DNA from 4 places in the Sutcliffiella sp. FSL R7-0096 genome. Region 4 is predicted to be linked to each of the others. Evidence: predicted binding sites of a transcription regulator. Region 4 holds the regulator's gene; each other region holds the start of a gene.

Region 1 (7,407 bases), 2.0 Mb from region 4:
ATGGTATCAAAAGCTAGCGAGGATTTCCCCGATCCTGAAAGCCCCGTCAACACCACAAGCTTGTCGCGGGGAATGGTCACATCTATATTTTTTAAGTTATGGGCTCTGGCCCCTTTTACTACGATTTTATCCATTGCCATCCTTATGTCATCCTTCCGCTTTGAGCTCCAAGATGAGGTCACGAAGCTCGGCTGCACGCTCGAAATCAAGCGCTTTTGCCGCGTCTTTCATTTCCTGCTCCATGCTTTCTATGAGCTTTTCTCTTTCTTTCTTGTTTTTCGGTCTGAATGTAGGTACTTTGCCTTCGTAATCGCCATCTTCCTCGGCAACAATAGTAGCACGAATAAGCTCAGGTACTTTCTTCTTGATAGTGGTTGGCGTGATTCCGTGCTCTTGGTTATATGCTTCTTGGATTTCACGGCGACGCTTCGTTTCATTTAACGCAATATCCATGGACTTCGTTATTTTATCGGCATACATGATGACTTTACCGTTCGAGTTACGCGCTGCACGTCCGATAGTCTGGATCAAGGAACGCTCGGAACGGAGGAAGCCCTCTTTGTCTGCATCTAAAATGGTGACAAGGGACACTTCCGGAATATCAAGTCCTTCCCTCAATAGGTTAATCCCGACCAGAACATCATGTTTGCCCAATCTCAATTCCCTGATAATCTCAATCCGCTCAAGCGTTTTGATTTCAGAATGCAGGTAGGCAACTTTGATCCCGAGCTCTTTCAAATAAGCAGTAAGATCCTCGGACATTTTTTTCGTAAGGGTAGTGACAAGGACCCTTTCGTCTTTTTCCACACGTTGATGGATTTCACCGATCAAATCATCAATCTGTCCTTTGATCGGCCTCACTTCAATAACCGGATCAAGCAGCCCGGTAGGACGGATGATTTGTTCCACCATCTTTGGTGTATGCTCCAGCTCGTATGGGCCAGGCGTTGCGGAAACATAGACAAGCTGGGCTGTCTTCTTTTCAAACTCCTCGAACCTCAATGGACGGTTGTCCTTTGCTGAAGGCAGACGGAAGCCGTGGTCTACAAGGACCTGCTTTCTTGCCTGGTCCCCATTGAACATTCCCCGAATCTGTGGCAGGGTAACGTGCGACTCGTCTATTACCAAAAGGAAATCTTCCGGGAAGAAATCCATTAGTGTATACGGAGTTGATCCTGCAGGGCGAAGTGTCAGGTGGCGTGAATAGTTCTCGATTCCTGAACAGAAGCCCATCTCCGCCATCATTTCCAAGTCATAGCGAGTACGCTGTTCCAGCCGCTGCGCTTCCAAAAGCTTTCCTGCTTCTCTAAGTTCTTCAAGACGTTCTTCTAATTCAGCTTGGATATTGACGATTGCCTTTTTCATCTTTTCTTCGCGAGTAACGAAGTGGGAGGCCGGGAAGATGGAAACATGGTTGCGGTCTCCAAGGATCTCCCCTGTAAGGGCGTCCACTTCCCTAATGCGGTCAATCTCATCTCCAAAAAACTCCACGCGAATGCAGTGCTCGTCACGTGAGGCCGGGAAAATCTCCACGACGTCCCCTCTGACACGGAATGTTCCACGTTTGAAGTCAATGTCGTTCCTGCTGTACTGAATGTCGACTAGGTCGCGTAGAAGCGTATTCCGCTCCTTTTCCATGCCTGTTCTTAAAGAAACGACAAGGTCACGGTATTCTTCCGGTGAACCCAAACCATAGATGCAGGACACACTGGCGATGATGATGACATCATTCCGCTCAAAAAGAGAGGCGGTTGCTGAGTGGCGCAACTTGTCAATTTCATCATTGATACTCGCATCCTTTTCGATAAATGTGTCGGTAGATGGCACGTACGCCTCTGGTTGATAGTAATCATAATAACTAACAAAATATTCGACCGCATTGTTTGGAAAGAATTCCTTAAACTCACTATATAGCTGCCCGGCCAACGTTTTGTTGTGGGCGATGATTAACGTTGGTTTGTTTACCGCCTGTATCACATTAGAGACAGTAAACGTCTTCCCGGTACCTGTTGCACCAAGAAGCGTCTGATGTTTTTTCCCGTTTTTGAGGCCTTCCACAATCTCCGCGATCGCAGTCGGCTGATCTCCATCCGGCTTATATCCAGAAACTAACTCAAACTGTTCCATTCACTAAAAGCCTCCATTTCCGTTCATCTAACCTCTAGGCTCTTTTCTAAAAGAGTGTTGTTACTAACAAGTAAAAAGTCGGCATTTGGACTTTTTACCGTGTATCTGTTCTAAACAAGCATGTACTTTTTATTGACTAATCAAGAAAAGAGCACAACAAAAACATTTATATAAATTGATTTAAAAAATGTAAAAGCAACATTGTTTATATTGGAACCCATCCTCTACCAATATTCTACCACAACAGAAGCCCAAAACAACAAAAATACGAACTGATATTCGCTTTTTTTTGAATCATCTTCTTTCTCTATACCCGTCTCTGTTGCGTTTAATAGTTGTTTTCTATATTCTTATCATTATCATGTATCGGGAATCGGAAACTGTTTTAGGGAGATTTTGTGATGAAAAAGTTTTTTAATAGAAGAAAAATGAGGTTAAAAGGTTTTGCAGCAATTTGCACTGGCATTTTGTGCTTACTTTTGGCAGGCTGTTCATTCCATGCCATTCCAGAAAAAACGATGAACATTCCATATCTGGATGAGCGTGCTTTGGAAAATCCTGAAGAGGAGTTTACCTATAGTGAAGTGGATGGAGAGTATGTCCATGATTTTATAAAAGCTAATAAGGATAAGGCAGTAAGGTGGACGGCAACTGTTACCCGGGTAGAGAATAGCTCAACTTATGAGTTACAAGAGCCGTTCCTGCCGGCAGTATTGGTCACCTTCGCAGACAATCTGGATCCAGCCCCGCAGGTTGGTGATGTCCTAACTTTCACAGGCGTACTGACTGGCTATGGGGAGACGTTCGGGAAAGATCCCCTCTGGGTGGTGAGGCCTGCAAGGCTTGAAGAGACTACCGAAGAGGAGCAGGAAGCCTTAATTGCTTATCAACAGAAGGCAAAACAAATAAAAGAGGAAGCGGATCTCCCTTAACCTGAAGATCCCGCTTCCTCTTTTTTTACTTTGTTGCTTGGAGCAAAGGCGTAAACTCCAGCTGGAGAGTAGCGATAATGTTTAGCCCCCGCAGCTTATTATTTAAATTTCCCTACCATTCGCTTTGCATACAAGAATCCGACCACAAGCGAAACAATATCAACTAAGATAACATACCACTCATTTCCATGACCTTTAAAGATGGAGACTAAAATAAGCGCTACTGCCAAACCTGTTCCAACATATAAGCTATAGGTCACACGTGTAAACAGCACCACAAGTAATGCAGGAATAATCACTGCCAAAATCAGCTTTACCAACAATCTGAAAACCTCTTTTCTATCTGTTCCGAAAATCATCTATTGTCAGTATAGCAGTTTTTATACCTTCTTATAAAACAATTAACTAACTAATTATCCAGGTGGCTCCTCCACTGCCCCTCACTCAACCTCTACAGCTATTTCCGTCACACTTCTCAATTTCTTCTGCTTGTTTGCAAGCTGTATCTTATTTACAAAGGTAAGGATTGATTGCCTGTCATCATCATTCTCAATCAGAAACTCGACCAGGTAGGTGTACCTTCTTTTTTTAACATTTGCCTGAACTCCGAGAATATTGGCTTTGAATTCGAGCACCTGATTGGAAATCATGAATTTCAACCCTAACAGTACATCACTGTTTTCCGGTATTTGTACGCGACTGATAAATCGCAGTTTTTCCATATTAAGCTCTTCCACGAATACCTTTGTACTGCCTGTTGTCACTTCACGACCGTTCACTTGTAAAATCGTCATTCCTCCAACAACGAAATGTCTCGTTCGATAGAGTCCTAGCCACATAAGCTTTTCCTTCTGATCGCTCACCCAAAGTCCCCCTACTAACGCCCTTTTTGTTTTTATATCGGCAGAGAAGGGGCTTTTTTAAAGAGGGTTTCATCTCTTGTTACAAGTGGATCGAAAGTATAGACATGAAGACCTCCTCTATCTAAAAATTTTCTCGCCCACGTCTACATCCGGCTCATGAAGACCTCTCCTATCTAAAAACTTCCCCACTCATGTCCTCATCCCGCTTATGAAGACCTCTCCCACCCAAAAAATCACCCACTCACGTCCTCATCCCACTTATGAAGACCTCTCCCACCCAAAAAATCACCCACTCACGTCCTCATCCCGCTTATGAAGACCTCTCCCACCCAAAAAATCACCCACTCACGTCCTCATCCCGCTTATGAAGACCTCTCCCACCCACAAATCTCCCCTCTCACGTCCTCATCCCGCTCATGAAGACCTCTCCTTCTCAAAAATCTCACCTCTCACGTCTTCACCCCCATAAAAAAATAAAAAAGCCCAAAGTCCCCTTCCTAAAAAGGGCATTCTGGGCTTTCTATCTTAAATCTCCAAAGAATTAATCCTCTTCCGCCATAATATCAATCAAGCCGATTTTCGGATTCTTATCTTGGAACCATCGTAACGAGAAGTCATTATCAAACAGCGCAACATACTGATCATTTCGATCCTTCACAAGGATATTACGTGAGTCAAACAACGTCGTATCCACATCCTGGCTCTCCAACCAACGCGGAATTTTCGAGCCGATCATGTTATAGACGACTTCCACATTGTACTCGCCTTTCATGCGGTATTCGAATACGTCCAATTGAAGCTGACCAACCGCTCCAAGAATGTAGGCCTCCGTACCGTATTGACGGAACAACTGGATTGCACCCTCCTGCACAAGCTGGGTGATTCCTTTACCAAACTGCTTCCCTTTCATGACGTTCTTTGCTTCCACTCTTACGAAAAGCTCAGGAGCAAACGTTGGGATCTCGTCGAATTCGACCTTTTGACTCCCACCACTAAACAGGGAATCGCCAATCTGGTACACACCAGGATCATAAATCCCAATGATATCCCCTGGATATGCATGATCTACCGTCTCACGGTCAGATGCTAGGAATTGCTGGGACTGGGTCAGCTTTATTGATTTACCGGTCCTGCTTACTGTTACCGTCATTCCACGCTCAAACACACCGGAACAGATTCTCAAGAATGCAAGACGGTCACGGTGAGCCGGATTCATATTCGCCTGGATTTTGAAAATAAACCCGGAGAACTCGGTAGATTTCGGCTCAATCTTCTCTACTTCTGTCTGACGTGGCTGCGGCTCACTTGCTAGATCCAAGAACGTACGGAAGAACATTTCCACACCAAAGTTGGAGATGGCACTTCCGAAGAATACAGGAGTCTGTAAACCATTCTTCACCTTGTTGATGTCAAAATCATTTCCTGCCTCTTCCAACAATTCAAAGTCTTCTTTTGCTTGTATAAAAGTCGGGTGAGTGGAGATTTCCTCCACAGCATCCAATTCCTTGAACGGAATGCGATCCTCTTCATCTTTTCCTTGATAACGGATGAACACTTCATTGTAACGGTCGTAAACACCCAAGAAGCGTTTCCCCATTCCAACCGGCCAGTTCATCGCATAAGATTCAATGCCAAGCACTTCTTCAATTTCTTCCAATAGCGCAAGCGGCTCTTTTCCTTCACGGTCCAATTTGTTGATGAACGTAAAAATTGGGATACCGCGCATACGACAAACCTTGAAAAGCTTGATGGTCTGCGGCTCGACCCCTTTTGTACAGTCGATGATCATCACGGCGCTGTCCACGGCAGTCAACGTACGATACGTATCTTCACTGAAATCTTCGTGTCCTGGAGTGTCGAGAATGTTAATATGCTTATCCATATATTCAAAGCTCATAACACTTGACGTTACAGAGATTCCACGTTTCTTTTCAATCTCCATCCAGTCAGATGTCGCAAACTTTCCTGATTTTTTACCCTTAACCGTACCAGCCGAACGAATAACGTTTCCGAATAAAAGAAGCTTCTCCGTCAAAGTCGTTTTCCCGGCATCCGGGTGGGATATAATCGCAAAGGTTCTGCGGCGGTCTATCTCTTTATTTAAAAGTTCATTTTTCACAGTTTCCGTACCTACCTCTCAAAAATTACACAATAGTGCTATTATAACAGAAATCAGCTTGAGAAAAATATAGCAATCCAACGAAAACCTATTTCCAATATTCCTATTCTCGGTTATACTCTTTGTAAATATATGTTAGGAGTGATCATTTTGGCAAAAAGTAGAGCAAAAAAGCTGCGTGACAAGCAAGTCCGCGAAGGCAAGCGCAACCCGGAAAACGGCCGCGGTACCTACGCACTGGCAAACCTTACAACAAAAACGACCAAGACGAAAAAAGAAAAATTGAATCAGCTGTACAAAAAAGAACGACAATCTCGCTATGGTGGTGACCGGGAGAATGTCGTTCTTTATTTTTATGTTCGTATATGTTCGCTGTTGATTTCCGCGCCAGGCTTCGCTTTCCGCGGGGCGTGTGCTTGAGCCTCCTCGCAACGCTTTAGGGGTCTCAAGCTACCGCTACCTCCCGCTGGAGTCTTCACCTTTCGCTCCAATCAACAGCTTTAGAATCTAGCCATCATTTCCTCTGCTGAAACGCCACCACCGCATCAAATTCTTGCTCATACAAACGGCTCAATCGAATGAACAACGGAGTCAACTCTTTGTACACTTCCACTTCCTTCTGGTCAGGCACATACCCATTCGTCGTCCCAACCATCTCATTCATCACATCAAACGAATCAATTTCACCCAGTGCATACAACCCAAGAACCGCAGCACCTAAGCAGGAACTTTCCACACTTTCCGGAATGCTTACTTCCTGGTTGAATATGTTAGAAAGCATCTGACACCAAACTTCTGAACGAGCAAACCCGCCTGTGGCGTGGATTTTCTCAGGAATTCCAATAATCTCTTCCAATGCCAACAGTACGGTATAAAGATTAAGGTTGATTCCTTCTAACACGGCGCGCATCATGTGCTCCCTTTTATGGTGGATACCAAGTCCGTAAAAGGATCCGCGCGCATTTCCGTTCCATAAAGGTGCACGTTCACCTGTGAGGTAAGGGTGAAAAAGGACACCTTCCGCACCAGGTTTCACTTGGGCAATTTTAGCTGTCATCACATCATAAGGATCGATGCCGAGTGCTTTTGCCTCTTCCACTTCCGCTTGGCAAAATTCATCGCGTAACCAGCGCATGATCATTCCGCCATTGTTGACTGGTCCGCCAATCACCCAATGGTCTTCTGTCAGCGCATAGCAGAAAGTTCTGCCCTTTGGATCGGTTACAGGCTTGTCCGCAACGGTCCGAATAGCTCCACTTGTTCCGATGGTCAGTGCCACCACGCCTGGCTGGACAGCGTTGACCCCAAGGTTGGAAAGTACGCCATCGTTTGCGCCAATTACAAATTTCACATCAGCAGGCAAGCC
Region 2 (7,407 bases), 700 kb from region 4:
CTCCTTTCCTTTACATCAATATTTTTCTCTTGTTGTTTCCATCTTTTTCTTTATACTTAAAGTATCACATTATAAAGGGGTAGATGCATATGGTACTTACGGTGCTAAAGCCTATTTTTGCTGAGTCTGCAAGTAATCTTGTGAATACAATCAGTTCTTATTCCGGAACGGTTTTGTTTAAAAAGGAGCATTGGGTAGTCGATGCAAAGAGCCTGCTTGGTGTATTGGCACTAGCCCTTCAGCCAGGACAGGAAGTGGAAGTGACTTCTGATGAGAGCGAAGAAGTGTTTGAGGCCATTTTGGCGCTCGGGTATTTTGAAAAGAAATAAAAAGCAAGCATCCTTCCTCATGCGTGCGTGGGAAGGATGTATTTTTATGCTAGGAAATATCCAAAATATCGTCTACGCACAGGCTGCCAGCTTCGCCGAATTTATCGACCACGTGCAATCGTCTTTGGTAAGCATCAAGATGATGCACCGCTCCCACAAACAGATGGTACCTTCTTTTTTCATAATAGGTGATGGTTACTTCCTTACCCGTTTCCATCGCTTCGCAAAACAGTTCATTCAATTCTTCCAGCCGCTGTTCGTCCATTTCCGGCTTGGTTTCATATAGGTCCTCTTTAGTCCAATCGCGCAGCATTTTGACATGCTCCGGTAGCATCATGGACGTCCATTTGATGGTTCCGCGATCCCGTATCATCCTCATCATCCTTTCTTAAGTTCTAGCTAAAGCCCCTAAGCCTTATGCCCACCAACCAACCTGCTTCTATGCACGGCCGTTCCGGCATTGGTGTAGGACACAGCCCTCAATAGAGCATTGGTTCCGTACTTTCCGCGGATGGTGTCCATTACATAGCCCAGTTCCCGCTTTTTCGGCTGTTCGAGTTCAAATAGGCTCAGCTGCATTTCGCTGTCCTCGACGATATTGGAGAGGGATACAGCGATTTTCCTGACGGTTTTTGGTTCATAGTTTTCCTCGAACAGCTCAAGACAAGTACGGTATAAGTCCATCGTGACATTGCTTGCCCGTTCCATCGTTCGGGAGCGGTAGAATCCACCGCCTAGTTCATCGCGACTATAGCCGATTCCAAGGCTGATGGTGCGGCCGGCTTTGCGGTTATGGCGTGTTCTTCTGGCGACTTCCTCACAGATTTCCAGGATGACCTGTTTGACCTCCTTGGGGTCTGTATAGTCGCGCATTAGAATCTGGCTTTTTCCAAAGCTGATTTGCCCCTGTATGATTGGGGCACCAAGCTCTGATAGATCAATCCCCCAAGCGTGATAGTACAGCTGGTTTCCCATCACACCAAATTTCTTCTCCAGCAGCTCGAGGGGATAATTTGCGAGCTGTCCAACATTGAAAATTCCCATACGATTTAATGTTTTTTGCACTCTCGATCCGATTCCCCACATTTCACTGAGCGGAGAAAGTGGCCAAAGCTTTGTTTTCACATCTTCATAGGTCCACTCAGCAACGCCCTTTTTCTTGGCTTCAAGATCCAGGCAAAGCTTTGACATCAACATGTTCGGACCAATTCCGATGGCGCATGGAAGCTGAAATTCACGTTCCATGTCTTCCTTGATTTTTTCGGCAATCGTGGTGGCGTCTCCCCAAAGCGCCTCCACCCCGTCGACTTGTAAGAAGCTTTCATCGACACTATACGTATGGATGGCGTCCTTTGGCACATATCGGTTGAAAAGCCGAGTGATTTCTGTGGAGATGCGCAGATAGGTTGCCATCTTGGGGTTCACAATATGGATGCGTTCGTCATTTGGAATCTCAAACCGGCGGGAGCCCGTCTTGATTCCAAATTCCTTTTTCAACATGGGAGAGGCCGCAAGTACGACACTCCCTTGTCGTTCCGTATCCCCAACCACCGCCAAATAGCAAGTGAGTGGATCGAGTCCCTTCATCACTGCCGAGCAGCTGGCATAAAAGCTTTTCATATCTACACATAAAATCTTGTTGTTTGGCATCTTGCTGTAATCCATGTCCACGAACTTTCACACCTCACTAAAACAGAAAGTATGTTCGTATCAGTAGTATATACCCAATAATAAGCGAATATACGTTCGGTTTCAATGGTAAATTCCACTACATATTTCGACAAATGTCATTTTGATGTTCTTGTTTAGGGAGCAAAACCTTTATAATAAAGGATAATGAGGTGAATGATGTGGAGAGAAACTTAGTGAAAAAAATGATCCGAAATTGTTTTATTCAATATCAGCATGATTTTGAATCGATTCCACTCAGTGAGGAAGAGTACGAAAGGATGGCAAAGGAAGTAAACCATATAATTACTGAAAACCCTATCTTGGATGTATTTGAAGTGGTCCATGATGTGGTATATGAGTATTTAAGCAAATAGTAGCACTATTCCAGTGAGGAATGGTGCTTTTTTTAGTTGTTTATTATAGGAACTTGTAAATTAATTCATAAATCCCCTGCAATTACACATGATAAAAGCAGAAGTTTATTACAATGAGGAGGGACATCCATCATGAAAAAAAAACCTGTGCTCGTATTATGGATAATGGTATTCATTTCTATATTGACGCTCCCTTTTCTAGGGTGGCAGCACTTTAAACGCTACTTGCCAGGGGCTTTGTTTATGTCCATTCTGATTGCACTGGAAAGCATCGTTGCGGAAAAATATAAATGGTGGGCCATCTACAAGAAAATCCCTCCATATTTCATAAATGAATTTGCATTTATAGTAGGTCCGTTCTTTGCGGGCTCGCTTTGGATATTACGCTTAACTTACGGGAGATTCTATTTATACTTCCTATTGAATGCATTAGTGGATGCTATATTTATGTATCCCGTATTTACATGTTTTAAAAGTATGGGGATCTTTGAAATGAAGAAAATGAGCCGTCATCAGCTTTTTGGGTTATTTTTAATCAAGGCATTATTAATGTACGGGTTTCAGGGGATGTGGGAAAAGATCTTCCGTAACAGGTCCCAGCAGAAGTCGACTGGGACAACAGACCAGGAAGTTGAAAAAGAAAGACCTTACGCCATTTCCACAGTAGAATGAGCGCCCTTGTTGCGAAGCCACCCGACCAATTTTTTGTCTGAATCATCACGGCGGATTGCTGCATCGAACGGAGTAAGTCCATCATAACCAATCCAGTTGATATCGGCCCCATGATTGAAGAGGAACTCTGCTGTACGGAGCTCGCCACCATGACATGCCAGCCAGAAAGCTTGTGTGATTTCAAAAGTGGAAGGAAGCTCATCGCATGCAAAGTATGCTTTTAATTCATCCATCATCCCAAGCGCAGCAGTATTCCACAGGTTGGTCTGCGCTCCCGCCTCCACTAGCCGGCGAGCTGCATTCCACTGTCCGAAGGCCACCGCGTCGTCTAAAGGGGTTCCTCCAGCAATTACTGCTCCTGTGGCATTTATGTCCGCACCTGCATCGAGAAGCGTCTCGAGCACTTCCACATCATTACTGCTGGCGGCCCAATGAAGAGGTGTTTCCGAGTGATGACCAGTGAATCTAGCATCCACCTCTGCTCCCGCCCCCACTAAAGTGCGCACGATTGTCGACCCATTCGGAAAATGGCCAGGCCAATCAGTGGCCACATGGAGTAATGTGCGGGACACTCCATATGTATCAGAATTTTCATCATGATAACCTCTTGAGATAATTCTTGCCATGGCAAGGTCGGGATGATCAGCAAGTAAACCCCTAAGAGATGGTACATCCCCGCTTTGAATGGCATTAATGACCTCGACACCTAACTTCTCCTCATTCAAAATAAAATTCATCTGTAAATCCTCCTTTTGATTCCGTCCATCCCACTTACTGTCGAAAAAGGCCTTTTTACTGTCGTTTCGCGGTAAATACTGTCCGAACTTTTAAAATACAAGTCAAACTCACCTACGTACTTTCCAAACTCAAAGCAATACATGCGAACCGACAAATTCCAACAAACACCGACAAAGCTAATCGACGCTAAGGAGCTTCTAGTAGACGAAAAGACGCCCTGCACTATCACACAAGACGTCTCAAATGGACATTATCCCTCTTCCACTTCAACCTCAATGTCTACCGGTTCGCTATCATCTAACAGATTCTTCAAGGTTACCTTATACGATTGTCCTTCATGTTCCGTCACTTCCTCAACGTGCCACGGGTTACCTGCTTCCACTTCTTCCAACGCCTTGGCGACAGCCTGTTGCTCATGCTTATCTTGGCCTGCATCAACCAATACTTTTATGGCGCCTGACTGGGCAGGAAAGGATTCGGCTACAATGCCTGAGTTCCAGACTGTCACTTTCATACCCACTTTAAGGTCTGCTGCTTCCAACGTTTCACCCTCAGAGTCTTCCACCTTTGTGCTTTCCTCAAGTGTGTACATGGTAGCAGATGTACCTGAGACACCACTGCTTGGGTGCTGACCTGTCACTAACATGCGCAATTGCCCTTCATCAGAGAGAGAAATGATATAACCTGTCAGATCCTCGACTGCCTGCTCCTCGTCATCTGCTGGTTCATCATTAGGGACTTCTTCACCAGAACCCGGATTGGATCCCGTCCCACTGTTGTTATTGTTGTTCCCGCCTGCTGTTCCACAGCCAAACAAAAGAAGGAAACAAGACAGTAATGAAATGAATTTTACTGTTTTCATGCTCTTATCACCTCTTGCCCTATTGGACGGAAGGCTAAATAAAAAGTTACAGAAAGTTCATTATTTTTGTCGAAAAGCCTTGCCGCCGAATTTTTCCACCACCCCTGGACACAGCTGATACAATTTGCTGGCCATGTTCATCCAACCAGGCAGATTAATTTCCCGGGTACGCGTGAACATCGCATCCGCAATCCGCTTTGCAACAAAATCAGGCTCAAGCATCCATTTATCCACCTTCTGCTTATAGTTGCCGGATGAATCCGCAATATCAAAAAACTCCGTCCTGATCGGGCCTGGATTAACAGATGTCACAAAGATATTGGTATCATAAAGCTCCATTCGCATGCTATTGGTGAAACCGAGAACCGCATGCTTCGTCGCAGCATATACACTTGATTTCGGTGTTGCAATCTTTCCAGCCTGTGAAGCAATATTGATGATATGTCCTTGGGTTTGTTCCAGCATTGACGGCAAGACCATTTTCGTACAGGCGATTAAGCCATAAACATTCACCTCAAACATTCCACTCATGTCATCTAGTGAAAGGTCGGCAATATCATCAAACTTCCCATACCCTGCATTGTTCACCAGCACATCTACAGCCGGAATTTCCGTCATTAATTTTTCGAACGTACGCTCAATATCAGCTTGCTTCCGGACATCCAATTGATAAAAAGGCGTCTCTATCTGGTGAGTCATTTTTATTTGATTTGCCACCTGCTCTAATTTATCCAAGGACCGAGCCATAAGTACCGGAGTCGCTCCTCGCTTGGCCACCTCAAAAGCAAGAGCTTTTCCGATTCCACCTGAAGCACCAGTGATAACAACATATTTACCTTGAAGACTAGCCATCGATTACTCTCCTCCCGCTTTATACATATATGGCTTGGAAGATGCATCTTCTATAATCAAGCCTTTATCAAGTAAAAAGTCAATCTGGCCAATTGTTTCAGAAAGCGTGAGTAATAGTTGTTTCTCATAAACAGATTTGAAAAGGAACTGACAGATCTCATAAGCGGTTGCAGGATTTTCCTTTAGGAATTTCAGCACCTTGTCTGCACGTTTATCCTGCTGCTTCAAACGGATTTCCAGTAATTCTGGAACATTTTCGACAATATCCCCATGCCCTGGCAGGACTCGTGTGATTGGCAGGCGCTTCATCTTTTCAATGGAATGTATGTATTCAAGCATCGATTTCTTTCGGTCGGTTTCACCGACATACGGCGGTTCCACCAATGGATTTGGAGAGATATCAGAAAGAATTAGATCTCCCCCTATTAAGGTCCCGCTCTTTTCATCAAAGAGAACCAGGTGGCTGCTTGCATGTCCCGGCGTTTCGATGATACGCCAATTTACAAGGCCTTCTAAACGATCTCCTTCCCCGATAAAGGAAGTAAGACCACGATGGCAGGAAAAACGTAAAGGCTTATCAATGGCATTCAACAATGGATAGAATCGTTGCTCCACTCCCATTTGTTCAAAAATCCCTTTATAATAGGTTTCATGCAGGGAAAAATAGCGTTGATCCTGCGTCATCCATGGATGTGCACGTTTATGACCATATACCGGAATATTCGATGGCAGGAAATCAAGTAGTCCGACATGATCTGGATGGTGATGTGTCACTACCACCTGATCAATGTCCATTACTTTCAATCCATGCTTGTTCAGTTCACGCTGAAACACTTCCCAAGCCTCCATCGTCTTTACCCCGGCATCCACCAATGTCACTTTATCGGTAATGATAATGTAAGTATGTACGTCCCCAACCGCAAACGGGGTCGGGATTGTAATTTGCTTTATCTCTTGCTTACAAGAAACCTTGTTCATCATAATCCCCTTTTAACTCCTTATTGTATGTATATATGTAATAATTGTTTTATAAAATTATAACAAAATAATAGCCTGAAAATGATAAGTGAATAACCATTCAATTATAGAATGCACTAAATAAGGAAAAAAAGAAAGGGTTATTCCTCAATAACTAATAAAATCTCCCAGTTCATTTTTTTGAAATAACGTCCAGTGCGTTTGAGCATTTGTCCGCACTACTCAATTTGCGTTTCATACACCTCCTTTGACCCACGGTTTTCCTACGCTCTACTAATCCTGAGATTGATAGGCTTGCTAATACATGGAGATAGGCGGCCTACTACTTCCCGAAAAAAATCTTTAAAATCGTGACAAATATCCCCTTGACTTTCCGTCCCTTCCATTGCATAATGTATAAAATTACAAATGATAACGTGACGAATGGGACCAGTAGAAAGTTGCAAGATGAAAAGAGATGGAGGTTCACCGGCTGAAAGACCTCCTCATCCCCTGCACTTTCGAACCTACCCAGGAACAATCAGGAAAACCTGATCGTCCTCCCACGATACGGGAAACGAAGCTGGGTTTAACCAACCAATCAAGGTGGTACCGCGGATAAGACCTATCCGTCCTTACATACAGGACAGATAGGTCTTTTTTCATTTTTAAAAGGAGCGTGTTAACGATGAAGATAGCATTTATTGGTGCCGGATCGATGGCAGAGGCGATTATGGCAGGACTGCTGAAACAGGAAATCTGTGCAAAAGAGGATATTACGGTGACGAACAAACAGGATCAATTACGCTTAGAAAGCCTTAAATATAAATACGGTGTAACCATTATGGATAATAAAGAGGCAACAGTAAAAGATGCAGATGTGATCTTTTTGGCCATGAAACCGAAGGATGCCAAAGATGGAATTCAGGCAATTAAATCCTATGTAAAGAAA
Region 3 (7,407 bases), 2.0 Mb from region 4:
AAGGCCCCAAAAGCGCCATTGGAATTGCTAGGCTCAAAATTACAAAGGAGACTTCCATCGGAGAGGCTTCCCACTTCAATCCCACAAGCGTCATTATCGCAACAATACTCAACCAATCACCCAAACTTGAAATCAACTGTGCCAACATCAGCGTAAGAAACCCTCTATTTCTGTTCAACTTCACGTCCATCCCATTCCCTCCAATAATAACGACATCAGTGTCTATCTAAAACTATTATATCGACACAAGTGTCGTTTTAATACCTTTTTTTTAAAAAAATTGGCTCTGTTAAACGTCGCTGTTGATTTCCGCAATAGGCTTCGCTTATCCAGAGGGCGACCTTGAGCCTCCTCGTTCCACTGCGGGGTCTCGAGATTGTCGCTACTCTCCCGCTGGAGTCTACGCCTTTTGCTCCAATCACCAGCTAGAAACAGGTTATTATCAACAATTAACTTTAACAAAGCCAAAAAATTAAAGCAGGATTAAACATTGGCGTTGATTTACTGAGATGACTCGCAATTCCAGTACGGGTGCTGGAGCTCGATGCCTATATAAATATGTACACAGTTCCCCCATAAAAATTTTGTTTCCGGAACACCAAAAAACCCCCAACCACAAAGGGCCGGGGGTTTTCCATATTGGAATCCGAAGATTAACGTTTTGAGAACTGAGGTGCACGACGAGCGCCCTTAAGTCCGTATTTTTTACGCTCTTTCATATCATCCCTATACACAACTTCTCGGGAGTTTACTCTCCTGTGCAATTTCTCTTCTTTAAACAAAAATTTCTACATGTAGTTCTATTCAAAAACATTGTAAAAATGGTCAAAAGTTGGTCAATTTTATATAGCACTACCAATTTCTTTTAATACTGTCAGTAACATTGGCATTAACTGAATAAGTACATACCCGAGCCCTGCATTTTGTATTCCAGTCCATCCCCTCTCGCTTTTACCTAACATAAAGAAGAAACAGGATCCTACAATGATGACAGAACAAACCGGAAAGCTGAGTGCTACCATTAAATCTACAAGAGGGTCTAGTGCATGAGCAATGATTTCCAAAGATTTCTCACCCAAGTATTGGGTAGCACCTACCGAAATGACTTCTGGCGAATCAGCGAACACTGGTTTTGTTGCAATCAGTGGAATTGCCATAGATGTCGCCACTCTCCTCATATACTTCCAATTCAAATCAGTAACCTTTTTCTTTTGCTTATAACTTCCTGACATAAACTCTCCAAAGGAAATGGATTCAGTTCTCATTTTAGATCCTCCCATAGATAGACTTTACCTCGCAAGCCCTGACAAAGTTGTTCTAGCCTGTTCTTTCGATAAGGTGTAGTTGTTACCCAGATAAGTGAAAAGTGTGGATTAACTGTGGATAAATCTTTGTATTTTTTAATTTTCTGCACATTTTTAACCATGGACTGTTTATAATCGATTTCTATAAATTTGTGGATTTTGTTTGAAATATAGACGGCATCTGCTATGAAGGCTACTTTATTAATGGAGATTTTAACTTCGTTTTTCCATGAAGACGGTCTTCCTTTATGAATATAAAGATCGTTTCTCATTAAGTAATGATTCACCTGTACTGTTTTCTTTCGTTTCTTTACTGCTTGCACCATCTCTCGACCAGCTGCATTTAAGTAGTAGATTTTCCTTCTATTTTCGTGAAAGTAGGAAATAAACTCTTCCATATTACTAAGTATTCTCTGCGCATTTCGGTCTTTTCCTAATCGATGCATACGTTGTAACTGCTCCCTGGAGAGGTAGTCACATTTCTTCAAACTTAAAAGTATTTCCTCCAACTTCTTTTGGTTTTTCAAGCCTCAACTCCTCCTTTTGAACCTTATTAACTATATGTGGAGCTATAAGTGCCTCTATTTGGCCATTTGTTATGAAGGGGGTATGCACAATTTTGGTGCCATCTGGTGTTTTATATATTGCCCTTCCTGCTACCTCTAATTTCTCGGCTCCACTCTCATCTAAAACCACTCGTGAAGCAACCGCATCCCTTAACTTAAAAGTTATGACAGTATCACAGTTTTGTTTTATTTGTTTGTTCATAACATCTGCAGTTGGATATTGACTACAATAGATGAGTCTGTACCCAAGTCCAGCACCAATTCTTGCTATTTCCGAGAGCGCTTCTTCACACTTCTTTGCTTTTTCCTTTTCTTCTTTGTTTGTGAGGATGTGCGGCGAGATTTGTGCTGCTTCATCAACCACAATGAAATGTCGAGTGCCAAGCCTAGCTTCTTTAATGTCTTCGCATCCATGTTGATCCATCCACTCCTTTTGATTATCCATTTCTTTTTTGATTCTTATCAAAGCACGAAGGGATTCATCTAAGTTTGTAGCCACCTCTTCTACTTGTTTTGCGTTTTTAAATCGGGTAAATGCCAATCCTCCTTTGAGATCAATTAATGTTAATTTCACTTTGTCAGGCTGTTTTAATATAAGTGATGTAATAAGTAATTTTAGAAAGACAGTCTTTCCTTTCCTGGTTGCTCCAGCCAAAGTGATATGCCCAGCTTCCAGATCATGATTTACAAATCCATACCTAGATTCCCCTAGAGGGACTTTCCAATTATCCTCTTTAGAAAGAACGTTTACCTCAAAATCATATTTTGATGGTAGGTGACGATCTAATACTTTAATGTGTAACATCCCATCAAAGCTCAACTCTACATCCTTGTCAGAAATATACCGGTTCCCCATCATTTCCTTTAACTGATGAATCAACCCCTTTTTATATTGAATCTTTTTTATTATGTTCCAATCAATGATGCCTTTCCTATTGTTTATTCCGTCTCTAAGGTTGCTTAATCTTTTTTCAAAATCATTAAACGAAAGACCTAGAGGGATCCGGTACACATACTCCTTTCCCCACTCTCGAGTTTCTTTTCTATATAATTGAATTGTCTTAATCTCTTCACCTTCCTTTACATAAAGTCCACAATTAACCGCGATTTTCTTGATTTTCTCTCCATCATCAAGTTCAGAGTTTTTAAAATAACTTAATCCAACTAGCCCAGCTGCTACAGTTGTAGTGATGATTTCAAACAACATTTCTTCACCCCGTATTTATTATTTAGTAATAAATAGTTGCACCTTAAACGCATAGTGAAGAGATATCTCAAACCCTTGACACTATTGGTTTTGGTAATGCGTTTTTGCGTGCATCTTGCGAAGTTAATAACGGCGTTTGTACACGTAGATGATAGCGACTGTAATACTGAATAGTAAAGCGTATGAAAACAATTGTTTGTCCTAAAACAAAATTTTTTAGAGGACATGTTATTTTTTCACAGAATATATAAATCAGGGTGATGTGTATATGGAAAGTAAATTGAAGAAATTACATAAAGAAACTGGAATTAAACAGGGGTTCGTTGCAGAAAAGTCCGGTCTCTCAAATGGTGCATATAGCTTAATTGTTAGAGGAGAGTCATTGCCTTCTTTACCATCTGCAATCCGTATAGCAAGGACTTTGAATACTACAGTCGAAGATTTATGGGGAGATCAAATAAAATAAGCGCCCTCATTAACGAGGTGCGCTTTCCACTTTTAGTATGTCGATAAACTTTACTTTATGAGTATCATACCCACTCAAAATGTGGACAGTTTTTGTTTGCCCATCCAACTTTGTAATATTGCCTTTAAGTGGATCACGTTGCCAGATAGTCACAATTACTTCACTTTTTTCCCGATAAGCCTCTTCAATTGCGTTCCCCAACTCTTCCATCTCAAATTCATCTCTACTTGGCCTAGAAGCTTTTTTCATTTTTTTTGGCTTAGCTAACATCATTTCTATGCACCTCTCCTAACGCTCTGAACTGGTCTTATCGATAATACATTTACCATTTTAAAAATACGTTGTTGTTTTCTAACAACAATAGGCTCGAAATGCATCTTCCTGTACACTTAGAACTTTTACTCTTCTTTTGCTTAATTCTCCTTTATTGCTAATATATATCATTTCCATTACTTCGTTTATTCTGTTACGTAAATTTACCATCGATAAGACCTCCTAATTATAAACGAACGAATGTTCCTATTCAAGTTAACAAACGAACGAATGTTCCTATTTTTTATAAATCTGAACATAATAAATTGACAGTAAATTACTTAGAAGAATAAAATCTTGCGCATGGTGAAGAAATTACTATGAGTTTAAAAGTAGAGAAAGAGAAGACAAATAAACTTAAAAAGCCCTTGTGAATAAAAGGAGGGCTTTTTACCTTTTTGCACCTTTCTCTGACGGCGTGGACCCTCGCCTTATAACTTTTGGGGCAGGGCAGTTTTACCTCTTACATCCTAATAACGAAGGAAACAATCGTAGGTATCGACCAAATTCTAAGCTAACTATATAACAGTTATTTCATTAATCCTCAAATTGATAAAATCCATAAAGTTAAAATAGAAAAACCCCTTATTATAAGGGGTTAGATGGTCTATCGATTTAATTCATTTAAATTTTTTACAATATTTTCAGTAGCATATTTTACTACATTAGATTCATTTTTCTTTAATTCAAAAATCAACTTTTCTTTGCTAGAGATGTTAAAATAACTTTGATTTTCCACTTTAACTAACTTATCACTTGAAAAAAATTGAGTTAGCATTAGTCTATCCCCTTTAAGTAATTTTTGAAGAAATTATAATTAAGTTCAGGTTCAAAATAATGTTTCCTTTTTATCCAAACTAGGCCATCTCCTTTGGTAATGACACACACATCAATAGGACCACCTACAGAATCAGCTTCCATACTTATTCTTCTTTTAAATGATGTAAGATTTACCAACGCTTCCGCCATAGCTGCTAGCTCTTCTTTTGGGAGCACTTCTAAAATATCCATTATCGGTTGCGCATAGTAAGTAGATTGAATTTTATCGAGTTCCCTGTGTATATTTTCGACAATAACATTCGGAACTCCTTCAGTAAATTTCTTGTCTATTGAAAAATCTTTAATTAATATTTGATTATATGCTTCTATCGTATTATATATTATTTGCATAATATTATCCTGGAGGGAGGGCTCTAGGCCATTCATAAAAGAATACACCATTTCCTTTTGTGCAAATGGTCTCATCGCAGCTGTAGAGTAAACTTCATCACTATATGAATTAATTTTTATTGGTTGAGATTCTTTAGCTTTCAGTTCCCCCAGAAATATCCCCTCAATTTTATAGTCCAATAAACTAGGAAATATTTCATTTTCCCCATAACCTGAAATCACTATACCTGAGTGATTTTTAGAAAAAGTATCAGATTTGATTAACTTAGTACAAAAGTCCACAAATGAATCAATGACATGTGTTTGTAGTTCGAAATTAATAACTTTTCTTAATAAATCTAATATTGTATTTCTATGTTTATCAACAAAACTCTCTACAAAAGTGGGATTATGTATTATTTCTGAGTTTGAATTTAATTTATTGATTCTATTCTCTAAAACTGAAGTTAATATTTTTTCAACATCAGAATTATGAACAGGTTCTCCTGTTCCTGTTAATTCATTAATTTTCGGATTAACCTCATAATTTAGCATGTCCATTAGTTCACTATATAAGATTTTATGCACCAAATCGTATTCTGTGTGATTATTGCAAAACCTGTTATCCGTTACAAAGAACTTTATAAAATGGTCCGCATACTCTTGCAAAGTATCAAATTTAGCATCTCCCAATTTACCTCTATATGTTTTAATAATTGTTTCCCATGGTACACCCATAAAATCCGCTCCGCCGTAAATCATAATCCCTACAGGATGTATCTTAGAAAGGGAAAATAATTTATTTGCGGAATTATATACTTTTTGATTACCTTCCCCTCCAATTGTTACAGCACTATCAGCTGCAAGAGCGACTCCGGATCGATTAAGAATTCCGATTTCAGCTGTCATCTTATCCCTCCTATTACCTAACAGAATGAATATTCGACATATTTTATATGAATCCTTCTTTATTTACTTTTACTCTGCAATTTGAATAAATACTTTTAAACAAGAGTAAGATACGGAAATGAAACTTAAGAGGGTTGAATAAAAGGAGAAACACTCCCCGATGTCGAAATATACGATGTATGGTTTTTACATAGATATTTAGAAAGGAGAGTTTTGATGAGTAGAAATACAAGGAAAGATTATTCTATTTCAAGACCAGCAGCAAAGGCACCTACAGTGCCTAAGATCGCAACTACTACCCCTGGTCGTATTAGGTCTGGTGAAAGACCTGCCTATAGTGCACCTACAGTTCCTCCAAAAAAGAGTTAGTTATCTAATGATTCGATTACTTGTGGTGGAGGAACATCTAATTCATTGATAATAATGCCTGATTTAATATCAACATATGATCTTTTAATACTATACTGAAAATGATTATATGCTAGTTTCCAATTTTCTGAGTCATGTAAAATCAAAGCGCGTTCCGTCTCAAAAGGACGGGACATTCTTATAATTGAACCATATTGTTTTTCTTCTGGTTTATCTATTTTATACATCTCTATTACTATTGGGCTTTCCTTATTTTCTTCCAACTTCAAGAAGAAACTATCCCAAACTGTTGTTTCTTGCGAAAGTTTGGATATCTTTCTTTTTACTCTAACCCAATTCACCAAATCCATCATATATTTATAAATATAAGTTACCCATACCCATGCCACTATAAAACTAAACAGCCCACTTAACATTAAGTAATATAATAAGAAAACTAAACTTAAGGACATCTCATTTATATCGTTTATATTAATTATATATCTTAAAGTTAGACTTGAGATATCAATCTTTAAAAATCCTAAAAAATTGTCAAAGATAAAATATAAAAGGTTATAAGTTAATACTGATAGAATGGTCGTAGGTGCCCACAAGAGCGCTGCTAAACCTACTATTTCTGTGGGATTATGTTTAACGGTTGGATTCAATCCAAACATCTGGATCCATAAATACGCAAGTAATCCTGGTAGAGAAAAAACAATAAGCGATATAAACTGTTCCAATATCTTTCACCTCAATATAGTTTATATTCTAGGTTCATTTTAAAATTCCTGCAAAAAGCCCCCCAAAAGGGAGGCCTTTATATCATTTTCGTAACTTATTTAACAACTGAGTGTTCTGAGCTGCAGTCCCTTTGTAATTCTTAATCCCATGTTGCTTGGCCAACTTTTCACGATTAGCGAAAGATGAATCTTGTTTTATGGAATTCAAGTAATCAACAATACTATTGGTCTTTTGATCGCCCTTAGGTGCAGCTGGTTTGCTAGGTTGGTTTCGTAACTTGTCCAACAATTGCAAGTTTTGTGCAGCAGTACCAGTATAGTTGTTGATGCCATGTTGCCTAGCGAGGTTTGTACGGTTGGCAAAGGATGAATCAACACCAATACTATTAAGATAATCTACGAC
Region 4 (7,407 bases):
TTTATGAAACGTTTTGTGCAACAAAGACCCGTAGTAATTTGTTGCCAGAGCCATGAAAGGAAGTGGAATGAGGCATATCAACGTCAGCTTCCAGCTTATTGTAGCTGCCATGGCGATTAAAACGAATCCACCCGTCATTAATGAATCAACAAGTGTTAAAACTCCTGCACCCGCAGTCTGTTGGATCGCTTGAAGGTCATTGGTGGAATGAGCCATCAAGTCACCAACACGTCGACGCTGATAGAAACTTGCGGACATTTTCGTAAAATGCTCATACAAATTATTGCGGAGTAATCTGGCTAGCCTCACTGCCGGACCAAAAATCAAGATCCTCCACATATAGCGTAAAATATAGACGATAATGGCAGTACCAAGGAGTACCAACATCAATGTTACAATGGTCTCTCTGGTTAGCGTCCCATCCACAATATGGTCAACCGTCATTCCCACTATTCTGGGTGGAATAAGCTCAAGAAATGCGACTATTGCAAGTAGAAGCACTCCTGGTAAATATGACTTGCGCTCCTGTTTAAAAAACCACCAAAGGTCTTTAAAAATACTCATGGTCTTTCCCCCGATTTTTCTCTCTCATTCTTTTTCAAAAGCTCTTTTCTCAATGATTGTTGTTATTTCTCAGTAAAAAGGCGGCAATTATATACTCTAAACCAGGCATGTAGTTAATTCTTTACAGCCGGGAAAGAGCATGCGGGTAAGAAATATTACGGTTGGTTGATAAGTACATCCAACACCAAAGTTTACGAAAATAGCCTTTTCAAATGTATGTACTGCAGTCTTCAACTATAACAGTTTAGCAAATATTCAAATATTTAGGAAGATACTTTTTTTATAGGGATTTATTTTTGTAGGGATAGTTAAGGGTTATTGATATGGATCAGCTTCGATTCTATGACTACTGGATTTCTTTGACGACTTCGGTTTCGGGATGCATTCGAGGACTATGACGACCGAATTCGCTTATTGTCTTCAGTTTCGGGACATACAACCCCTACTCACGCGTTTCCTCTTTTCTTCCTCATTCCGCGCTGCATCCGTTGCACACAGATACCACATCACATCCCCCGAACCAAAAGAAAAAGCACCCACATCACTGGAGTGCCTTCTCATTTATTTCATTTGCTTATTCATCGCAGACATCATTTGATTAATTTTCTTTTGGGATGGTTTCATTCCCATTTGCATCATCATCACGCGAAGCATTTGCTCATTAATTGGTGGATTTTTCTTTAAGTAAGTCATCATGTACTTACGAGCGATGAAAAATCCTAGTGCAACCCCAGCAATTAGTGCTAGAACTACAAAAAGAATCCAAATCCATGTTGCCATCAAAAATTTCCTCCTCAAAACTAGGTCTACCAATGTAGTGTACTAAACTAGAACCTATTATACAACATTTTCCGATAGATTTCTCCACCAATCAAACAAATTTTCTTTGTTTGATTGGTTGCAACCAACCATAACGATTGGAGCTGGTGTCAATTGCAAGGAAGTATGGTGCCTGTTTCCTGATGATTTCAAAGAAAATGGCTTCTGCTTCAAAAGAACCTGTGGAGGAGAGCTTTAAATACTTTTCAAAGATGGAAAGCTTTGCAGTTGAGTCAACTTTTTCTATTTGATGCTGATAGGCCACTCGTTTGTAGCCAGCGCTGTTTTTGAGTGCATGTTCCAAAGACTGTTGAAGCGGGAAGGTGGGAATTGGGATGGTGACATAATCCACTTGTTGTTTGATTATAGAATGAAGTGGTTCCTCTTGTTCGTATTGTTGAAAGAGTTGAAAAAGCTTTAATTCATTACCGGAATAATGCTTGGCTACTTCTTCCTCTATTAAATAGATCATGTATTGACGCAAACGAAACCCTCCTATCACTTCTTTCTTTTTATTATAGTGAATCTTAAGGAAGAGTTTTGTCTTATAGTGTAGTTGGCAAGGGGCTATTTTTAGCGGATGTTGTCGAAATGCAAAAAAAGAAAGCAATGCCGTGATGAGGCATTGCTCTCTTTCTATTTTACACAACCATTATTTATCAAGTAGTGCTTTCACTCTAGCAACTACATTTTCAGTAGTAAATCCGTATTCTTTCATAATGCGCTCACCAGGTGCTGAAGCTCCAAATCCGTTGATAGCTAGGATATCCCCTTCGTCTCCAGTATAGCGTTCCCACCCAAGTGGAGTTGCCATTTCAATACCCAGACGTTTTTTTACGTCTTTAGGTAATACAGAGTTTTTGTATTCTTGAGATTGCTGCTCAAAGCGATCCCATGACGGCATGCTGACAACAGAAACATGAATGCCATCTTGCTGTAATGCTTTTTGCGCTTCAATAGCAAGACCAACCTCGGATCCAGTTGCAAGGATAAGGGCATCCGCTATGTCTTTCCCAGCTTTGGAGATGACATATGCACCTTTACGTACGCCTTCTAGAGCTGTCTCATCCGTTCCTTTGATCGTTGGAAGGTTTTGACGAGTCAACACAAGAGCCGTCGGTGTTTTCTCGGATTCCAGTGCAACTTTCCATGCAGCTGCCGTCTCGTTTCCATCTGCAGGACGAATGACACTTAGGTTAGGCATTGCACGTAATGATGGAAGCTGTTCGATTGGCTCATGGGTAGGTCCATCTTCTCCAACAGCAATGGAGTCATGTGTGAACACATATGTGACAGGCAGTTGTTGAAGAGCTGCCAATCGAATAGCAGGACGCAGATAATCAGAGAATACAAAGAATGTACCTCCATACACTTTCAAACCACCGTGTAGCGCCATACCGTTCATGGCTGCACCCATTCCAAATTCACGTACACCAAACCAGATATTGCGGCCACTGTAATCTTCAGCAGTAAAATCTGCTTCATTTTTAATATTTGTTTTATTTGATCCAGCCAAGTCAGCCGATCCACCAAAGAAGTAAGGTACTTGTTTTGCAATGGCATTTAGAACTTCTCCAGAAGATGCGCGGGAAGCCAGGCTTTTTCCTTCTTCATAAACTGGAATTTCAGAATCCCAACCTTCAGGAAGCTCACCTTTCATCGCTGCGTCTAGTTGTTTTCCAAGCTCAGGATACTTAGCTTTATACGCATCAAACAGCTCATTCCATTCCGCTTCCGCTTTAGCACCTTTTTCAGCTACTGTTTCACGGAAATGTGTATATACTTCTTCTGGAACATGGAAGTCGTTCTCGAAAGTCCATTTGTATGCTTCTTTCGTCAATTTCAACTCATCTGATCCAAGTGGAGCACCATGAACATCAGATTTACCTGAACGATTTGGTGAACCATAACCGATAGTTGTTTTCACTTCGATCATTGTTGGGCGAGACAGATCACTCTGTGCTTCTTCCACTGCCGCTGAGATTTCCTCTAAGTTGTTTCCATCCTCCACGCGGATATACTGCCAGCCATATCCTTTAAAACGCATTTCAATGCTTTCAGAGAAGGAACGATCTAAATCACCATCAAGTGAAATATCATTGGAATCATAAAGGACAATGAATCGGCCCAATTTGAGATGGGATGCCAGGGAAGCTGCTTCTCCGGAAACACCCTCCATTAAATCACCATCTCCACAAATGCTATATGTAAAGTGATTTACCAATTCCATGCCTTCTTTGTTATATGTAGCTGCAAGGTGGCGCTCTGCCATTGCCATGCCAACACCCATTGCAATACCTTGTCCAAGAGGACCAGTTGTGGCGTCTACCCCAGGAGTATGTCCAACTTCAGGATGACCGGGAGTTTTGCTTCCCCACTGACGGAATTCTTTCAAGTCCTCCATGGATACATCGTATCCGCCTAGATGCAAAAGGCTATAAAGCAGCATGGAACCATGACCCGCAGATAGTACAAAACGGTCTCTATTGAACCAATTTGGATTCTTTGGATTGTGATTCATGAACTTTGTCCATAAAGAGTATCCCATTGGCGCAGCGCCCATAGGCATACCTGGATGGCCGGAATTTGCTTTTTCAATTGCATCGATAGATAGTGTACGAATTGTGTTAATGGAAAGTTGATCTATTTGTTGTGTCATCTTTTCCACCCTTTCTCTTTTATACTTATTTTTATTGGAAAAATTCTATTTTATCATAGATAGTATGTTCCAATGTTCTGAAAAAAAGCGTTTAATGCTTTAAATTCTTTTTTGTTTCTTTCAATTTTTCAGGCGTGACATCATTTCCTTCCGGATCCACAACCGTTACCCCCTGGAGAGTATTTTCCATGGAAGCACGGAACGTCTTGATATATTCCTGACGAAGCTTTTGTTGTTCTGCTGTTTCTTCCTTCGTAAGACCTTCGCTTTTGGCCTTTTTGGAGAGTGCGTTAATTCTTGCGATTTTTTCTTTTGATAGCATAGAAAACTCCTTCTTTCTTCCTTGTGAAGATATGCTTTTATCTTACTAGAGCGGTTCTTTTTTTACAAGCAAACCGGTGTCGCTCTCTTCTATATATTCCCGATACCGTCTGTTTACAGTCGCCTTAGACACATCATACCCAAGGCCTCTTAAAGTGGCAGCGATTTCATGAAAAGTCAGCTTGTTTTTTCGTAGCCTCACAATCTCTTCTATAGGCACATCAATTTTATCCCTTCCAGGGCTCATGTGTAGGTTTGTGAGGTTTTTGGTAGGATCATATCCACTTTTAACTGCCCGTTGCATGCCCCGTTTTATTTTTAAATTATGTAACTTTCTTTGGTATTCCTCTACAATGGCCACAATATCCATCACCATTGAATCAGAATCAGATAATCTCAATTCTCCATTATCTGTTATTGAAAATATCTTTATTTCATGTTTCCGCAACCAATGTAAAAATGCGATTTTGGCATTTCCTCTGCCAAGCCTTGTTTCATCCTGAATTAGCAGCACATCAACATGCTCACTTGAAATAAGCTCGATTATTTGGAAAACCCCTTCACGATCCAAGTCATAGCCGCTCGCTTGTTCTTCCACTACTTGGATAACTTCAATACCTCGATTTGCCGCTAAAGATACTAATTCTTCCCTTTGACGGGTTAGCGAAGTTTCTTGTGTGTCTTTTTTGGTACTCACACGGCAATATATGATTCCCTTCATGTACGTTTTCCTCCACCATTCTTTTAAACTATTTGGCTCTTTCCTTCATAGATTGTTGCCATTCAACAATAAAAAGTCGTCAATTGGAGCTTTTATTGTTACTTTTACTAAAATAGGCAGGTAGTCTATTCAGTACCGCTGAGAAAAGAGCACGACAGTAAGGATTATTACGGCTAGTTGAAAATACGAAAAAGCGACAAAGTATACGATGATAGCCTACTATAATTATCAAGCGAACGTATATTCTTGTCAATAATTCGAACTTATGTTTGTATTTTTGATGAAAAGATGCTATACTGATAACAATATAAATGATAGAGGTGCGGAATATGAAACTATCAAAAAGGCAACAGGACATATTGGATTACATAAAAAAAGAAGTCCAAGCAAAGGGATATCCACCATCCGTCCGTGAGATTGGTGAAGCGGTTGGACTTGCTTCCAGTTCCACTGTTCACGGTCATCTTGCACGACTTGAAAGCAAAGGGCTCATTCGCCGGGACCCAACGAAACCAAGAGCCATTGAAATTATGGAAGATGAACTTGTACCGAAGATTTCTGCAGTCAATGTACCAATCATCGGTAAAGTAACTGCCGGACAACCGATTACAGCCATTGAGAATGTGGAAGACTACTTCCCACTTCCTGACCGCTATGTTGCACCTGACGAGCAGGTTTTCATGCTTGAGGTTATGGGAGACAGTATGATAGAAGCAGGGATCCTTGATGGGGACTACGTTATTGTTCGCCAACAACAGTCCGCTAACAATGGGGACATCGTAGTGGCAATGACCGAAGAGGATGAAGCTACCGTTAAACGTTTCTTTAAAGAAAAAGATTATATCCGATTACAACCTGAAAACTCCACATTAGAACCAATCATTGTTCGCAATGTGAGTATTCTTGGTAAAGTGATTGGTGTGTACCGTAATATCCATTAAAAAAAGCCGACCATCGGCTTTTTTTCTTATTAATATTTCCTTAAGAAAATTTTATTTGGTTAATCAAGTGTTTCGCTTGGACGTTATTTAAGTTCATGTTTTCCATTTTTCACTTCGGTAAATAAATTTCCCTCTTTCTCATTATTTATTCGACTTGGTTTGATTGTGGGGTCAATCATTATTTTTAAGAGCTGGATTTCCTGATAGAGGAGATTCCAATCCTTCTTTGTTATCGGCTTTGCTTGTTCTGTTAATTCAAACCCTATTTGTCCGTTCGGTTCGAGTGTGGCCCACTTTACATCACTTATACTAGAAATACTATTTTGTCTAAGTTTCATCTCCAATTGATCAATGGTAAACCTTAATTTTTTCAAAGTTTTTTCATTTAGGTTTCCATTTTCTATCAGTATTTTCGCCTTACCAGTAATCAACTTCTCAAAAATGTCTGATTTTAGTTGCAAGAACTCCATCAACACAAGTGTTACCACAAGTGTGATCCCCACCCCGAATGTCACCCAAATACTCCTTCCTGCTAAAGGTTGAATTAACAAGGAACCTATACCAATCATAATTACCACTTGGGCCAAAGTCATTTGGGATATGGATTTTCTACCTGCAATCCTTAATAAGAATGTGCCAATGATTGTTATCAAAATAGCTTTCCAAATCCAATTTAAATCCATTGTATTGTCACCCCATCGAAATACTATGTCCTTATAATAATCATTTCACAGTAATTTATTCAGGTGACAATCTATGAAATTAAGAAAGTTGGCTCCCGTCTGCCAAGTTAACCCTTATAAAGTCAGCAATAAAATGGTTATAATCAAAATCCATCACTATATAATGTTCAAGTTCAGGCTCTTTATAGACCATCCTTAAATCTGCTATACTTTGCCCTCTGCTTCCGTCCACAATCGCAACCCTTACATCTCTCTTGATTGTATATGTTTTATCCCTGTTTATTAGATAGTAAAGAGTGAATGCATCATGCACTGGCGAACCATCTATACCTGGCAGCACCTGGTCGTAGAATGCAGCATAATAATTAGTGACGGCTGGAATCAAATATTTGTAGGGGCTGCTCGTATGATTAAAAATGAATGTCGCAATATCCCTTGTCACTATGGCCCTATTTGTTACATTGAGTGGGGTAATGTATACCTTTTTCGCCTTGTTCAAGATAGCCGAAGTGGCAATGGGATCACCCCAAAAGTTCGCCTCCGCAACATCTGTCACATTTCCGGGAACCATGAATGCTCCCCCCATGAGGTACACCTCCTTTACCTGCTCCATAAGTTCAGGTCGGAGGTTGTAGGCGAAAGCAAGGGTGGTTTGTCTCCCCACATCCACAATTACAATGTCTTCTATATTCCTCTCTA

What was found. Region 4 encodes LexA, which represses DNA repair genes until DNA is damaged. Its sites were predicted from a motif close to CGAACATATGTTCG; they were not measured.
Region 1: a site for LexA is predicted at 2,396-2,409, ahead of uvrB (excinuclease ABC subunit UvrB). Genes of this name have one in related genera too.
Region 2: a site for LexA is predicted at 2,065-2,078, ahead of MKY77_RS15050 (UV damage repair protein UvrX). Genes of this name have one in related genera too.
Region 3: a site for LexA is predicted at 4,080-4,093, ahead of MKY77_RS01265 (YolD-like family protein). Genes of this name have one in related genera too.

The regions. Positions count from the first base shown of each region.
Region 1 covers NZ_CP152003.1:4,279,673-4,287,079, forward strand. Annotated here, with positions in the region: gene uvrA (excinuclease ABC subunit UvrA) at 1-140, opposite strand, end outside; gene uvrB (excinuclease ABC subunit UvrB) at 148-2,127, opposite strand; gene MKY77_RS21950 (hypothetical protein) at 2,529-3,059, shown strand; gene MKY77_RS21955 (CsbA family protein) at 3,158-3,418, opposite strand; gene MKY77_RS21960 (hypothetical protein) at 3,500-3,922, opposite strand; gene MKY77_RS21965 (peptide chain release factor 3) at 4,464-6,041, opposite strand; gene MKY77_RS21970 (hypothetical protein) at 6,192-6,461, shown strand; gene gntK (gluconokinase) at 6,556-7,407, opposite strand, start outside.
Region 2 covers NZ_CP152003.1:2,929,225-2,936,631, forward strand. Annotated here, with positions in the region: gene MKY77_RS15040 (HPr family phosphocarrier protein) at 90-329, shown strand; gene MKY77_RS15045 (YolD-like family protein) at 379-702, opposite strand; gene MKY77_RS15050 (UV damage repair protein UvrX) at 738-1,994, opposite strand; gene MKY77_RS15055 (YqzH family protein) at 2,195-2,374, shown strand; gene MKY77_RS15060 (hypothetical protein) at 2,507-3,046, shown strand; gene MKY77_RS15065 (ankyrin repeat domain-containing protein) at 3,022-3,783, opposite strand; gene MKY77_RS15070 (DUF3221 domain-containing protein) at 4,035-4,646, opposite strand; gene MKY77_RS15075 (SDR family oxidoreductase) at 4,707-5,498, opposite strand; gene MKY77_RS15080 (MBL fold metallo-hydrolase) at 5,502-6,479, opposite strand; gene proC (pyrroline-5-carboxylate reductase) at 7,144-7,407, shown strand, end outside.
Region 3 covers NZ_CP152003.1:207,814-215,220, reverse strand. Annotated here, with positions in the region: gene MKY77_RS01295 (MFS transporter) at 1-190, opposite strand, end outside; gene rpsI (30S ribosomal protein S9) at 654-764, opposite strand; gene MKY77_RS01285 (hypothetical protein) at 843-1,265, opposite strand; gene MKY77_RS01280 (replication-relaxation family protein) at 1,262-1,831, opposite strand; gene MKY77_RS01275 (FtsK/SpoIIIE domain-containing protein) at 1,779-3,077, opposite strand; gene MKY77_RS01270 (helix-turn-helix domain-containing protein) at 3,346-3,543, shown strand; gene MKY77_RS01265 (YolD-like family protein) at 3,553-3,816, opposite strand; gene MKY77_RS01260 (hypothetical protein) at 4,463-4,633, opposite strand; gene MKY77_RS01255 (hypothetical protein) at 4,633-5,913, opposite strand; gene MKY77_RS01250 (hypothetical protein) at 6,130-6,282, shown strand; gene MKY77_RS01245 (hypothetical protein) at 6,279-7,004, opposite strand; gene MKY77_RS01240 (LysM peptidoglycan-binding domain-containing protein) at 7,087-7,407, opposite strand, start outside.
Region 4 covers NZ_CP152003.1:2,231,560-2,238,966, reverse strand. Annotated here, with positions in the region: gene MKY77_RS11285 (ABC transporter transmembrane domain-containing protein) at 1-564, opposite strand, end outside; gene MKY77_RS11280 (YneF family protein) at 1,126-1,344, opposite strand; gene sirA (sporulation inhibitor of replication protein SirA) at 1,436-1,867, opposite strand; gene tkt (transketolase) at 2,036-4,042, opposite strand; gene MKY77_RS11265 (DUF896 domain-containing protein) at 4,134-4,364, opposite strand; gene MKY77_RS11260 (recombinase family protein) at 4,410-5,084, opposite strand; gene lexA (transcriptional repressor LexA) at 5,414-6,025, shown strand; gene MKY77_RS11250 (DUF421 domain-containing protein) at 6,109-6,708, opposite strand; gene MKY77_RS11245 (nucleoside hydrolase) at 6,788-7,407, opposite strand, start outside.